Regions from separate parts of the Bradyrhizobium sp. CW1 genome, predicted to be linked through region 1. Evidence: predicted binding sites of a transcription regulator. Region 1 holds the regulator's gene; the other holds the start of a gene.
What was found. The regulator PhoB, encoded in region 1, activates phosphate uptake and scavenging genes when phosphate is short. The targets are predictions, from matches to a motif close to TGTCATNNANCTGTCAT.
Positions count from the first base shown of each region.

Region 1 (7,557 bases):
CGATCGGCTCCGGCGGCGGCATTAAGCAGATCCAGGCCAAGACCGTGACCTTCGGCGCCAGCGATGCGCCGCTCAAGGCCGAGCAGCTCGAGAAGGACGGCCTCGTCCAGTGGCCGATGGTGATGGGTGCCATCGTGCCCGTCGTCAACATCGAGGGCGTGAAGCCCGGTGAACTGGTGTTCGACGGCGAGACGCTGGCCAGCATCTATCTCGGCAAGATCACCAAATGGGACGACGCCGCGATCAAGAAGCTCAACCCGAACGTGAAGCTGCCCTCGGAGGCCATCACCGTGGTCCGCCGTTCGGACGGTTCGGGCACCACCTTCAACTTCACCAACTACCTCGCCAAGGCCAGCGCGGATTGGAAGAGCAAGGTCGGTGAGGGTACCGCGGTCGAGTGGCCGGTCGGCGTCGGCGCCAAGGGCAATGAAGGCGTGTCCGGCAACATCAGCCAGACCAAGAACTCGATTGGCTATGTCGAGTACGCCTATGCCAAGCAGAACAAGCTGACCTACACCGGTCTCATCAACAAGGCCGGCAAGCCTGTGCAGCCCACCGTCGAAGCCTTCCAGGCGGCCGCCTCCAACGCCGACTGGGCCAAGGCTCCCGGCTACTACGTCATCCTGACCGACCAGCCCGGCGAGAAATCCTGGCCGATCACGGCGGCGACCTTCATCCTCATGCACAAGGACGCCACCGACAAGGCGGCCTCGCAGGAAGCCATCAAGTTCTTCCGCTGGGCCTTCAAGAGCGGCGGCAAGGCGGCTGAAGAGCTCGACTACATCCCGATGCCGGATCCGGTCGTTCAGCTGATCGAGAAGACCTGGGCTGCCGACATCAAGAGCTAGGTTCGCGACGCTCGTGCCCCGGATGCGCTGCGCTGCATCCGGGGCACGGACCAACAAAAAACGTATACTATTTGGTACAGGGGATCGGCGTGGCAGAGATGGCCGTTCAGAGCGATGTAATCGACGACGCCGGACCGTATGACCGCGCCAAGGCCTTGAGCGCGTTCAAGCTCGGCGACGTTACCTTCTACTGGATTACGCGGCTCTCCGCGATCTCGGTGCTTCTGATCCTCGGCGGCATCATCATTTCGCTGATCGTCGGCGCTTTCCCGGCGATGAAAGAATACGGCGTCTCCTTCCTGTGGACGCAGCGCTGGGCGCCCTCCGCAGATCCGCCGGTGCTCGGCGCGCTCGGGCCGATGTACGGCACGCTCGTCACCTCCTTCATCGCGATGCTGATCGCCATTCCCGTGGGTCTCGGCATTGCGATCTTCCTCACCGAGCTCTGCCCGCAATGGCTGCGCCGCCCGATCGGCATGGCAATCGAGCTGCTCGCCGGTATTCCCTCGATCATCTACGGCATGTGGGGCTTCTTCGTGTTGGGTCCGTTCCTGGCCAACACGTTCCAGCCCTTCATGATCAAGATCTTCGACGGCGTTCCCGTGCTGGGCGCGATCTTCGCAGGTCCCCCGTCCTATCTCAGCCTGTTCAATGCCGCGCTGATCCTTGCCATCATGGTGCTGCCCTTCATCACCTCGATCTCGGTCGACGTGTTCAAGACGGTGCCTCCGGTCCTGAAGGAAGCCGCCTACGGCGTCGGCTGCACCACATGGGAAGTCGTCCGCAGCGTGGTGATCCCCTACACCCGGGTCGGCGTCATCGGCGGCATCATGCTGGCGCTGGGCCGCGCGCTCGGCGAGACCATGGCGGTGACCTTCATCATCGGCAACTCGTTCCGGATCTCGTCATCGATCTTTGCGCCGGGCACCACGATCTCGGCGGCGATCGCATCCGAGTTCGCCGAGAGCGACGGCCTGCACCAATCCGGCCTGATCCTGCTCGGCCTCCTGCTGTTCGTTCTGACCTTCTTCGTGCTCGCAGCGGCGCGGCTGATGCTGATGCGGCTGGAAAAGAAGGCGGGGAATTAGCGCCATGAATCCGATCTATTCACGCCGACGCCGCAAGGACATCGTCGTCCGCGGGCTCTGCATCGCCGCAACCGCCTTCGGCGTCACCTGGCTCGCGCTGATCCTGATCACGCTGCTCTACAACGGGCTGGCGGGACTCAATGTCCAGCTGTTCACCGAGAACACGCCGCCACCGGGATCGAACGAGGGCGGTCTGCTCAACGCCATCGTCGGCTCGCTGATCATGACCGTGATCGGCGTCGGCATCGGCGCGCCGCTCGGTATGTTCGCCGGCACCTATCTCGCCGAATACGGCCGCAATGACCGGCTGACCTCGGTGATCCGCTTCATCAACGACATCCTGCTCTCGGCGCCCTCGATCATCATCGGCCTGTTCATCTACGGCGCCGTGGTGGTGCCGATGCGCGGCTTCTCGGCGATCGCAGGCTCGCTCGCCCTCGCGGTCATCGTGATCCCGGTGGTGCTGCGCACGACCGAGGACATGCTGCTGCTGGTGCCGAACGCGTTGCGCGAGGCGGCCTCGGCGCTCGGCCTGCCGCGTTCGCTGGTGATCAAGCGGATCGCTTATCGTGCTGCCCGATCGGGTCTCATCACCGGCGTGCTGCTCGCGACCGCTCGCGTCGCCGGTGAAACCGCGCCGCTGCTGTTCACCGCGCTATCGAACCAGTTCTTCAGCCTCGGCCTGAACAAGACGATGGCGAACCTGCCTGTGACCATCAACAACTTCGTGCAGAGCCCCTATGCCTATTGGAAGCAGTTGGCCTGGAGCGGGGCGCTGCTCATCACCCTGACCGTTCTTGCCCTTAATATTTTCGCGCGCATCCTTGGCGCCGAGAGGACCGCAAAATGAGTGATCTTTCCGTGTCGATGAGCGCGTCCGGTGGACTGCCGCACGCGGCGGTGCTGCCCGAGGCGCCCCCCAAGGTGACCGTGCGTAACCTGGACTTCTATTACGGCGAGCACCATGCGCTGAAGAACATCAACCTGACGCTCGGCGCCAACCGCGTTACGGCGTTCATCGGTCCGTCGGGCTGCGGCAAGTCGACCCTGCTGCGCATCTTCAACCGGATGTACGACCTCTATCCCGGCCAGCGCGCCACCGGTCAGCTCATGCTCGATCAGACCAACATTCTCGACCCCAGGCTGGACCTCAATTTGCTGCGCGCCCGCGTCGGCATGGTGTTCCAGAAGCCGACGCCGTTCCCGATGACGATCTACGAGAACATCGCGTTCGGCATCCGTCTCTATGAGAAGATCTCGAAGTCCGAGATGGACGGCCGCGTCGAGAAGGCGCTGCGCGGCGGCGCGCTGTGGAACGAGGTCAAGGACAAGCTCAACGCCTCCGGCCTGTCGCTCTCCGGCGGCCAGCAGCAGCGCCTCTGCATCGCCCGCACCGTCGCGGTGCGGCCCGAGGTGATCCTGTTCGACGAACCCTGTTCGGCGCTCGACCCGATCTCGACCGCCAAGGTCGAGGAGCTGATCCAGGAGCTGTCCGAGGATTACACGATCGCTATCGTCACCCACAACATGCAACAGGCGGCGCGCGTCTCCGACAAGACCGCCTTCATGTATCTCGGCGAGCTGATAGAGTTCGACGACACCAGCAAGATCTTCACGTCGCCGTCAGATCGGCGCACGCAGGATTACATCACCGGCCGGTTCGGCTAGGAGACGCGACATGGGTTCTGAACATACCGCAAAGGCTTTCGACACCGACCTCCAGGAACTCACTCGCCTGGTCGCCGAGATGGGCGGCATCGCCGAGCGCATGATCGTCGAGTCCGTCGACGCGCTGATCCGCCGCGACGTCCCGCTCGGCCAGCGCGTCGTCGCCATCGACACCGAGCTCGACGCGCTGCAGAAGCGCATCGAGGAGCGTGCGGTGCTCACCATCGCCCGCCGCCAGCCGATGGCGGTCGATCTGCGCGAGATCGTCGGCGCCATGCGCGTCGCGACCGATCTCGAGCGCATCGGCGACCTCGCCAAGAACATGGGCAAGCGCGTCGCGGCGCTGGAGACGGACTTCCATCCGCTCAAGCTGTTCCGCGGCCTCGAGCACATGACCGACCTCGTGCAGCAGCAGGTCAAGTCGGTGCTGGACGCCTATGCCGCGCATGATTTGCCGGCGGCGATGGCGGTGTGGAAGGGCGACGAGGAAGTCGACGCCATCTGCACCTCGCTGTTCCGCGAACTCCTCACCTACATGATGGAGGATCCGCGCAATATCTCGTTCTGCATCCATCTGATGTTCTGCGCCAAGAACATCGAGCGGATCGGCGACCACGCCACCAATATCGCCGAGACCGTGTTCTACATGATCGAGGGCCAGGCGATCACCGACAAGCGGCCGAAGGGCGACATGACGACCTTTGCCAACACGGTACCGAACACCTGAAGACTTAAGGAGCGACGACCCGATGGGCGCACGCATTATGGTGGTTGAGGACGAGGAAGCCCTGACCGAGCTTCTCCGCTACAACCTCGAAGGCGACGGCTATGACGTCGAGACGGTGATGCGCGGCGACGACGCCGACACCCGCCTCAAGGAGCACATCCCCGATCTGATCGTGCTCGACTGGATGCTGCCGGGCCTGTCAGGCATCGAATTGTGCCGGCGGCTTCGCACCCGTCCCGAGACCAAGCAGCTCCCGATCATCATGCTCACCGCGCGCGGCGAGGAGAGCGAGCGGGTGCGGGGTCTTGCGACCGGCGCCGACGATTACATCGTCAAGCCGTTCTCGGTGCCGGAGCTGCTGGCGCGCGTGAAAGGCCTGCTGCGGCGCGCGAGCCCGGAGCGCCTCGCCACCGTCCTTGCTTTTGGCGACATCGAGCTCGACCGTGACAAGCGCCGCGTGGCGCGCTCGGGCCGGCCGATCGATCTCGGTCCGACCGAATATCGCCTGCTGGAGTTCTTCCTGGAGCATCCGGGACGGGTGTTCTCGCGCGAGCAGCTGCTCGACAGCGTCTGGGGCCGCGACATCTATATCGACGAGCGCACCGTCGACGTGCATATCGGCCGCCTGCGCAAGCTGCTCAATCTCGGCCGCGAGCAGGACCCGATCCGCACCGTCCGCGGCGCCGGCTACGCGCTGGATGATCGCTTCGCGAAGGCGGAGCAGGTGTAGGGTTGCAGGCTTGTTTGTTGGCGAGCTGTCCCTGCATTCTCAGCCGTCGTCCCGGACAAGCGAGCGAAGCGAGCGCTGATCCGGGACCCATAACCACCGAACGTGGTTTGGCGAAGACTCGGAGTGACCCCTTCCGCACGATTATTGCGTGCTCGGAGTATGGGTCCCGGCCCCCCGTGCGCAATTGCGCACTAGGCCGGGACGACACTGAAATTGTTGAACTGTCTTCGCGTGACGACTAACGGGGACCCGGCTTTACCGGTGCGCGGCGCCGATCCGACGCGGGCTGGTACGCAACGCGCGAGTGCTGGGCGCAATAGGGCAGTCCGGACAGCGCCCTTCCACCGCAGAAGAAGAAGTCCGGGCTCGAGGGATCGCCGACCGGCCAGTGGCAGGTCGCCTCGTTCAATTCCAGCAGCGACAGCCGCTGGCTCATCGGCACCACGTTGTCGTAGGTGACCGGATCCGGCTCAGCCTCGACCTCGAAGGCCTGCGCCAGCGCGGTGTTGCCGCGCGAGATCGGGCGGCTCACCCGCATCATGTGCTGCGCGGGGCGCGCCTTGCGCGGCCGCGGCGCTGCCGATGATGGGCTCTTGGCGCGGCCCGAAAGGCCGAGCCTGTGCACTTTGCCGATCACGGCATTGCGGGTCACATTGCCGAGCTCCGCCGCGATCTGGCTGGCCGAAAGTCCGGCCTCCCAGAGCTTTTTCAGCTGCTCGACGCGATCATCGGACCAGGTCAAAACCGTCATTGCACCCTTTCCCTCGCTGCGCGCCAGCCATCCTGGGGCCTCGCAGCGAATGCCTAAGCCTTCAAAAACCCGTGCCGCCAGAATCCCTTAAGGCTCGCCGGGCGCGTCTTGAACGCCCGAACGTTTACGCCGGTACATAAGGACTTAAAGATCAGAACCACTGCACGAGATGTCGTATCTGACAATCCAAACGCTACAATATGGCGTGACTCCCGCGCAAGAGTCCGCCGACTCGCTTCCACATGTTCCGTGGCCAAATCCCTCTAAATCGGCACCGCAAGACTACGGATTCAGCGTTTCGCGAGGCTTTCCGGGCGGCATTGACACCCGTTTCACCAGGCCTAAGATAGTCGCACGTGCCGCCCTCAAGAGGCGGCACGTTTCGTTTTCCGGGCCGGTCGATGGTGCGTTGCGCAATGCACGCTCACTCCGTCCGCAACATTCAAGTGACCATCATGACTAACAGCGCAGCGCCGCATTTGCTCCCCGTTTTCGCCAGGTCCGACCTTGGTTTCGAGCGTGGCGAAGGCTGCTGGCTGATCGCGACCAATGGCGAGCGCTATCTCGATTTCACCTCCGGGGTGGCGGTGAATGCGCTCGGCCATGCCCATCCGGCGCTGGTCGCGGCGTTGCAGGAGCAGGCCACCAAGCTCTGGCACATGTCGAATCTGTTCCAGAGCCCGGACGGCGAAAAGCTCGCCGCGCGCCTGTGCAATGAAAGTTTCGCGGATTTCGTGTTCTTCTGCAATTCCGGCGCCGAAGCGCTGGAATGCGTGATCAAGGTCGTGCGCCGTTATCACGCCGCAAAGGGTCATCCCGACCGCTATCGCATGATCACCTTCGAAGGCGCCTTCCATGGCCGCACGCTGGCGACGCTGGCCGCAACGGGATCGGCAAAATATCTCGAAGGTTTCGGCCCTCCGATGGAGGGCTTCGACCAGGTTGCGCATGGCGATCTCGATGCCGTGAAAAAGGCAATCGGTCCGCAGACCGCCGGCATCCTGATCGAGCCGATCCAGGGCGAGGGCGGTGTGCGTTCGGCAACGCCCGCCTTCCTGAGGGCGTTGCGCCAGCTCTGCGACGAGAAGGGTCTGTTGCTCGCCTTCGACGAGGTGCAGACCGGCATGGGCCGCACCGGCGATCTGTTCGCGTACCGCCGCCTTGGCGTCGAACCCGACGTGATGTCGCTGGCCAAGGCGCTCGGCGGCGGCTTCCCGATCGGCGCCTGCCTTGCGACCGCCGAAGCGGCGTCCGGCATGACGCCGGGCTCGCACGGCTCGACCTTCGGGGGCAATCCGCTCGCGATCGCGGCTGCGAACGCCGTGCTCGACGTCATGCTCAAGCCCGGCTTCTTCGACCACGTGCAGAGGATGTCGCTGCTGCTCAAGCAGAAGCTCGCCTCCGTGATCGACCGTCACGGCGATGTCGTCAGCGAAGTGCGCGGCGAGGGCCTCCTGATCGGCATCAAGGCCGTGGTGCCCTCCGGCGATCTCGTTGCAGCCTTGCGCGACCAAAAGCTGCTCACCGTCGGTGCCGGCGACAATGTCGTGCGTTTCCTGCCGCCTTTGATCGTCACCGAAGCCGAGATCGAGGACAGCGTCGGGCGGCTCGAGCGCGCCTGCACCGCGTTGTCCGGCAACAAGCGGGCGGCAAGCTGATGAGCAAGTCGCCCGATAAAACACCGAAGCACTTCCTCGATATCAACGAGCTGCCGCTGTCGGAGCTCAAGCGCATGCTCGCTGCGT
Region 1 is NZ_CP064684.1:7,794,376-7,801,932, reverse strand. Features, by position in the region: gene pstS (phosphate ABC transporter substrate-binding protein PstS) at 1-848, shown strand, start outside; gene pstC (phosphate ABC transporter permease subunit PstC) at 947-1,936, shown strand; gene pstA (phosphate ABC transporter permease PstA) at 1,941-2,786, shown strand; gene pstB (phosphate ABC transporter ATP-binding protein PstB) at 2,783-3,604, shown strand; gene phoU (phosphate signaling complex protein PhoU) at 3,615-4,331, shown strand; gene phoB (phosphate regulon transcriptional regulator PhoB) at 4,354-5,061, shown strand; gene IVB54_RS37310 (GcrA family cell cycle regulator) at 5,300-5,812, opposite strand; gene IVB54_RS37305 (aspartate aminotransferase family protein) at 6,268-7,470, shown strand; gene argF (ornithine carbamoyltransferase) at 7,470-7,557, shown strand, end outside.

Region 2 (7,557 bases), 3.3 Mb from region 1:
ATGCCGAATTCGTCAATGCGGTGATGCACGGGGTCTCGCCGGACGGAGGGCATTATTTTCCGGCCTTTCCCTATACGTCCTATCAGCACGCCAGGCGCGAGGACGTGCTCGATCTCTTTGCGTACCTGAAAACGCTGCCGGCCGTCGCAGGCAAGGTGCGCGACCACGACGTGCCCTTTCCGTTCAACATCCGGCGCAACGTCGGCATCTGGAAATTCTTATTTCTGGACGACAAGCCCTTCGTCCCCGACAGCGCGAAGTCGCCGCAGTGGAATCGCGGCGCCTATCTCGTCAACAGTTTTGGCCATTGCGCGGAATGCCACAGCCCGCGCAACACGCTTGGCGGCATCATGGCCGGACAACGCTTCGCCGGCGGTCCCAATCCGGAAGGCGAGGGATGGGTGCCCAACATCACCCAGAAGGGCCTCGGCGAGTGGAGCGCGAAGGATATTACCTATTTCCTGAAGACCGGCGAATTGCCCGACGGCGACAGCGTCGGCGGCGCGATGACGCGGGTGATCAAGAACACCTCGCAACTGCCGGACGACGATCTCGCGGCGATGGCGGACTATCTCAAATCGCTGCCGCCGGTGGACGGTCCGCCGCGTCCCAAGCGCAAGGAGGGCGGCACCTGATCGGGCCTGCCCTTTTTCGGACGGTCAACTCGCGCCAAACGCCTTGAAGGTGATGATGGTGAGGGTGTCCTGGATGCCGGGCAGCACCTGCACCTTCTCGTTGACGAAGTGGCCGATATCGGTGTCGTTGTCGACGTAGAACTTCACCAGCAGGTCGTATTGACCGGCCGTGGAATAGATCTCGGAGGCGATCTCGGCTTCGGCAAGCGCATTGGCGACCACATAGGATTGGCCGAGCTTGCATTTGATCTGGACGAAAAAGGGAACCATCGCGGTCACTCCGAAAGCATATCTGACGGCTAATAGGCCAAACCCGGCCGGATTTAGCAAGCGAACTTGCTGGGCTGGGAGAGGCGCGCTAGGACGGGCCATGGCTTCGAAAACGCTGAAGAGCGCCCCATGACGACACCCGTAGCGCTGACCATTGCCGGCTCCGATTCGAGCGGAGGCGCCGGCATCCAGGCCGACCTGAAGACCTTTGCCGCGCTCGGCGTTTTTGGCGCTTCCGCCATCACGGCGCTGACGGCGCAGAACACCCGCGGCGTCACCGGCATTCACGCCGTGCCCGCCGAATTCGTCACCGCGCAGATCGACGCGGTGTTTTCCGATCTCGAGGTCGGCGCGGTCAAGATCGGCATGGTGGCGCAAGCCGCCAGCATCGATGCGATCGCGGCCGCGCTGTCGCGCTGGGCGCCCGGGCATATCGTGCTCGATCCCGTGATGGTGGCGACGTCGGGCGATCGCCTGCTCGCGTCCGATGCCGTCGATGCCCTGCGCATCAAGCTGATGCCGCTGGCCTCGGTGATCACACCCAATCTGCCCGAGGCCGCGGCTCTGCTCGACGAGCCGGTCGCGGCCAGCGAGGCCGAGATCGAAAGCCAGGGGCGCCGGCTGCTGGCGCTCGGCAGTCGTGCGGTCCTGATCAAGGGCGGCCACGGCGAGGGCGCCGAGAGTATCGATTATCTCGTCGATGCCAGCACCACGATCGCGCTCGCCGCGCCGCGCGTTGCCACAAGCAACACCCATGGCACCGGCTGCTCGCTGTCCTCGGCGGTCGCCGCAGGGCTCGCCAGAGGCGAAGATCTCGAGCGCGCCGTGCGCAACGCCAAGACCTGGATCAGCGCGGCGATCGCCGCCGCCGACCGCTTCAGCGTCGGCCACGGACACGGCCCGATCCATCATTTCCATAAATTTTACTGAACGCCGCTCGCGAGCGCGCCACCGCTAGTCCGTCCCGCCATGCAGCTCCGGGTTCTTGCGGAGGGCGCTGCGACGCCATGTCGCCTGATTGTCGCATGCGACTGATATTCGCGGGGTGGGCGAGGCAAGCGCGATTCGTATCTGAGGGTGCCTCAAGGGTTCGATTGGTCATCCCCCTGTCACGGGACATTGTTACAGGCTGGCGCATGGGAAGTTACGATGTGAGTGACGAGAGCCCGGAGCGGCGCTTTCGCACGTTGTTCATCTCCGACGTTCATCTCGGAGCCCGCGGTTCTCAAGCCGATCTTCTGCTCGATTTCCTGCGTTTCCATGATGCCGACACGATCTATCTCGTCGGCGATATCGTCGACGGCTGGGCGCTGAAATCGAGCTGGCATTGGCCGCAATCGCATAACGACCTCGTCCAGAAGCTTTTGCGCAAGGCGCGCAAGGGCGCCAAGGTCATCTACATCCCCGGCAATCACGACGAGTTCCTGCGCAACTATTACGGCACGCATTTCGGCGGCATCGACGTGGTCGAGAACACCGTCCACACCGGCGCGGACGGCAAGCGGTATCTCGTCATCCACGGCGACATCTTCGACCTCGTGGTGCAGAACGCACGCTGGCTGGCCCATCTCGGCGACAAGGCCTACGATTTCGCGATCCAGCTCAATCGTTTCGTCAACTTCTTTAGGCGCATGTTCAAGGTGCCGTATTGGTCGCTGTCGCAATGGGCCAAGCAGAAGGTCAAGAACGCGGTCAACTATATCGGCGCATTCGAGCAGGCACTCGCTGCCGAGGCACGGCGCCACGACGCCGACGGCGTGATCTGCGGCCACATCCATTACGCGGTGATCCGCGACGAGGGCGGCATCCGCTACATGAATTGCGGCGACTGGGTCGAGAGCTGCACGGCACTGGTCGAGCACGACGAGGGCCATTTCGAGATCATCACCTGGGCGAACCAGGCCGAGAAGCCGGCACAGGTCCCGCAGATCGCAGCCAAAGCCGCATGACAAGGGCAGCCTGATGCGCATCCTGGTCGCGACCGACGCCTGGCACCCGCAAGTCAACGGTGTGGTTCGGACGCTGACCAAGCTTGCCGACGCCGCCAAAAGTCTCGACGTCGAATTCTCGTTCCTGACGCCGCAATGGTTCCGCACCTTTGCGATGCCGAGCTATCGGGACGTGCGGGTGGCCATGCCGCGCCCGGGCAGAATCGCGAAGCTGATCGAAGAGGCGCGCCCGGACAGCATCCACATCGCGACGGAGGGGCCGATCGGCCTGATGGTCCGCCGCTATTGCCGGCAGCGCAAGCTGCCCTTCACGACCAGCTTCCACACCCGCTTTCCCGAATATGTCCGCGCCCGCGTGCCGGTGCCGGGCTCGCTGATCTGGCGGGCGCTGCGCCGATTTCACAGCCCCAGCCGCGCCGTGATGGCGGCAACGCCGGCGCTCGCCAGCGAGCTGACCGAGCGCGGCTTCCACAATGTCGTGCTGTGGCCTCGCGGCGTCGACACCCATTTGTTCCATCCCCGAGCGATCGATCTCTGCCTGCCGGCGCCGGTGTTCCTCTCGGTCGGCCGCGTCGCGGTGGAGAAGAATCTCGAGGCATTCCTCGACCTCGAGCTGCCCGGCACCAAGGTGATCGTAGGTGACGGCCCGGCGCGTGTCGCGCTGGAGGAGGCCTATCCGGACGCGATCTTCCTCGGCGAAAAGCACGGCGAGGAGCTGGCGGACATCTATGCTGCGGCCGACGTCTTCGTATTTCCGAGCAAGACCGACACGTTCGGCCTGGTCCTGCTCGAAGCGCTGGCGAGCGGCCTGCCGGTCGCGGCCTTCCCGGTGAAGGGCCCCCGCGACGTGATCGGCGATGCGCCGGTTGGCGCGCTCGATCACGATCTGCGCAGCGCCTGCTTTGCCGCGCTCGACATCTCCCGGCAGGACTGCGTGGAATTCGCCGCCAACTACACCTGGGAGGCCTCGGCCCGGGCTTTTATCGACAGCATTTTGGCCGTCGGCGCGGTGCTGCCCGGCCGAAACGGGGCAGAGCCGGCGCGATTCGTCGCCTGAGAGCCCAAAGCCTCGCGCGGAGATGCCTTGCCCGCGCCTCATCCGGCGCGATAACATTCAGGCATGACAGAACAGCTTCTCCCGATCGGCCCTGCCGATATCGACGCCGCAGCACGCGTAATCGCACCCTTCGCCGTCCGCACCCCGCTGTTGTCCTTTCCCGTGCTCAACGAGCGTGTCGGTGCAAAGGTCTATCTCAAGCCGGAGATGCTCCAGCGCACCGGCTCGTTCAAGTTTCGCGGTGCCTTCAACAAGGTCGCCTCGATCCCGCAGGACAAGCGCGCCGGCGGCGTGGTCGCGTTCTCCTCCGGCAACCACGCCCAGGGCGTGGCGGCGGCGGCAAAGATCCTCGACATGCAGGCGACCATCGTGATGCCCGCGGATGCGCCGTTGTCAAAGCGCGAGCGTACCAAATCCTACGGTGCCGAGGTCGTGCTGTACGACCGCGACCGCGACGACCGCGAGGCGATCTCGCGCGGCATCGCCGAGAAGCGCGGCGCGACGCTGGTCAGGCCCTATGACGATCCCTTCGTGATCGCCGGTCAAGGCACGGCCGGCCGCGAGATCGCCGAGGACATGGCGGCACTCGGTCTCGCTCCTGACATCGTGGTAGCGCCGGCCTCCGGCGGCGGTCTGATCGCGGGCGTCGCGACGGCCGTGAAGGCACGCTTTCCGTTGGCCCAAATCGTCGTCGCCGAGCCCGAGGCATTCGACGATCATAGCCTTTCGCTGACCGCGGGCCATCGCGAGCCGCACGCACCCGCCGGCCGCACCATATGCGATGCGCTGATGGCCCTGATCCCCGGCGAGATGACGTTTGCGATCAACAGCAAGCTGCTCGCGCGCGGCGTCACCGCCTCGGACAAGGAAGTCGGCGCGGCCGTCGCCTTTGCCTATCGCGAGCTGAAGCTCGTGGTCGAACCGGGCGGAGCGGTCGGCCTGGCGGCGCTGCTTGCGGGACGACTTGATGTTGCCGGCAAGAATGTCGTCATCGTGCTCTCCGGCGGCAATGTCGACGCTGATCTGTTTGCCGAGCTGGTGGCCTGATAATCAATCTTCTGACATCAAGAAGGGCAGAGCGTCACCGCTCTGCCCTTTGTCGTGTGTGGCCGACCGCGATCAGTGCATGAAGCCGCGGTGGTTGTTGCCGCCGTTGCCACCCTGGCTCTGGTTCATCGACTGCCGGAAATTGTTGCTGCCGTTGTTGACGATCCGGTTGGTCTCATTGAACTGCGGGTGGTTGTTGTTCTGCACCTGCACCTTGTTCACGGGGTTGTTGCTGATCTTCGCCCCGTTGTTGATGCGGATCGGGTTGTTCTGCGTCTGAACGTTGACGGGCTTCGTATCGATGGTCGTGCCGCCCTTGCCGACATTGACCGGCATGCTCACGATCTTGCCAGGATTGCCACTGGTTGTGCCGTTGGCAGTACCATTCGGCGTCTTGTTGGTCGCAGGCAGCGTCACGATCTTGCCGATGCCGCCATTGTTGTTGGTGGTGTTGGTCGGCGCAGGCAGGGTCACGATCTTGCCCGGGGTCTGCGACGGCGTGCCGTTCTGCTGGTTGGGCTGGTTGTTGCCCGCGGGCAGGTTGACGATCTGGCCGACATGTCCGAGCTTGCCGATGCCGTTGTTGTCGCCCGACTTCTGCACGATCGGCAAATTGCCGTTCACTTGCGCGCCGCCATTACCCTGCTGCAGCGGCATGTATTTGGGCTGGCCGAGATTGCCGATCTTGAAGGTCGGGGCGATATTCTGCGGCGCCAGGAACTTGGTCGCCTGCATCAAGGGGATCTGCTTCGGCTGCATCTGGAGCTTCAGCGCGACCTGCGCATAGGGCGTGTTGCCGTAGCTGTCGTAGAAGTTCTTGTAGCCGAGCGGCGAGTTCGCGAGCACCGCCTTGTGCCAGGCCTGCGTGAGCAGCAGGTTGTTGAGCAGCCAGCGGACGTGATCGCACAGCGGGTCGTGCGGATACATCGTGATGAATTCCTGATAGTACTCCGGCCGTGCTTCGGACACGACGTAGTCATAGGCCTGGCGCGTCGAGCGGCTCGGCAGATTGGAGGCCATCTGCACCACAGGCGCATTCACCGGTGCGCGGCTGGCGGCAACCGCGGTGTCGCCGAAGAAGGTGAAGTCGGACGTGAGCGACGAGCTCTCCCACGGGATCTGCGCGCCGCTGGTGGTCTGGTTCACTTCGAGGCGCACGCGCTTGAACAGCTGCTCGATCGGCACGTTGGGCTCGCGCGCGACGTTCAGGAAGGCCTGCGTGTAGGGGCTGTGGCCGCCGGTGCCGTCCTGCGCTTCGGCGCCCGGCGCGGTCGAGTAGCCGACGATCGAGCCGTTCGGGGCATCGACGATGGCTAGGCCGCGGCCGGCATCGTTCACGTTCGGGAACGGGTTATTGCGGCAGGCATCGAGAATGACGATGCGCATACGGCTCGGGATCGTCTCCAGCGTCGACATCACGTCGACCAGGCGGACGGAGTTGTTGACGAGTTCGGTCTGGCTCGAGACCTTGGCGTCGACCGGAACGAGGTAGTTCTCGCCGGCGAGTTGCACGCCGTGGCCGGCATAGTAGACCATCGCCACCGTGTTCGGACCACGCGCCGACACTTTGGCGGAGAAGTCCTGGACGACGCGGAGCATGTCGTTCTGAGTCAGGTCGGTCGCGGCGACCACTTCGAAGCCGGCGGAGTTCAGGAACTTCGCCATGGACTCCGCGTCGTTGTCCGGATTGGCGAGCTGCGGCGCGTTCTGATAGTTCGAATTGCCGATCACCAGCGCGACACGCTGTTCCGGGCCTTGCAGCGCGGTAGGGGCCGGCTCGACCGGGGCGACTTGCGCGGAAACTGGGCCGCAGGCAAAGCCGAACAGGCTCCCCAGCAGGCTAGCCGTCATCAGGAAAGGTTTTAGGCGGAACATGGCGTGCTCCTTTGGCACTGATCTCGATACGAGATTGGTTGCCGGCAAACTTGGCCGCGTTCGAGTTTGATGTCCGTGATCCCCATCACCATGGTAGGCTGCGTGATCTGAATCACGCTTGGACCTGCCGAGGTGGGCGCCCAATGGGAGGACAGTCCGTCACATGCTGAAATCGATCGATCCGATCCTCACGCCCGACCTGCTTTGGCTGCTGGCTTCCATGGGCCATGGCGACGATCTCGCTTTCGTCGATGCCAATCACCCCTCGGCGCGCATCGCGCAGAGCACGCATTCGCAGCGCTTGATCCAGTTGCCGGGCATGAGCATGGAGACCGCGATTCGCGCCATCATGTCGGTCTATCCGCTCGACGATTTCGATCCCGATCCGGTCCGCGTGATGATGCCGGTCGACGATCCCGACCGCGTCCCCGACGTGCAGCGCGCGGTGCTCGCCGAGATCGAACGCGCCGCTGGCCGGCCCGTCACGCCCGGAAAACTCTCGCGGCCGGATTTTTATCGCGCGGCGGCGGCGAGCTTTGGCGTCGTGCAGGTCGGCGACAGCAGCAGTTACGGATGCTTCCTGATCAGGAAGGGTGTGATCAGCTAGCAGCGCACGATCGAACGATGCGGGACGGCGTCACGCGTGCTCGAATGGTCCGACCTCGCGGATCACCTTGCAGATCTGCAGGAAGCCGCTGGCGTAGAATTCGGCATGTCCTCGCTT
Region 2 is NZ_CP064684.1:2,849,285-2,856,841, forward strand. Features, by position in the region: gene IVB54_RS13770 (cytochrome c) at 1-635, shown strand, start outside; gene IVB54_RS13775 (Lrp/AsnC family transcriptional regulator) at 660-905, opposite strand; gene thiD (bifunctional hydroxymethylpyrimidine kinase/phosphomethylpyrimidine kinase) at 1,035-1,835, shown strand; gene IVB54_RS13785 (UDP-2,3-diacylglucosamine diphosphatase) at 2,042-2,854, shown strand; gene IVB54_RS13790 (glycosyltransferase family 1 protein) at 2,868-3,911, shown strand; gene IVB54_RS13795 (threonine/serine dehydratase) at 3,975-4,958, shown strand; gene IVB54_RS13800 (caspase family protein) at 5,031-6,833, opposite strand; gene IVB54_RS13805 (RbsD/FucU domain-containing protein) at 6,997-7,440, shown strand; gene IVB54_RS13810 (antibiotic biosynthesis monooxygenase) at 7,471-7,557, opposite strand, start outside.
Region 2: the regulator PhoB is predicted to act here: its motif matches at 2,002-2,018, upstream of IVB54_RS13785 (UDP-2,3-diacylglucosamine diphosphatase).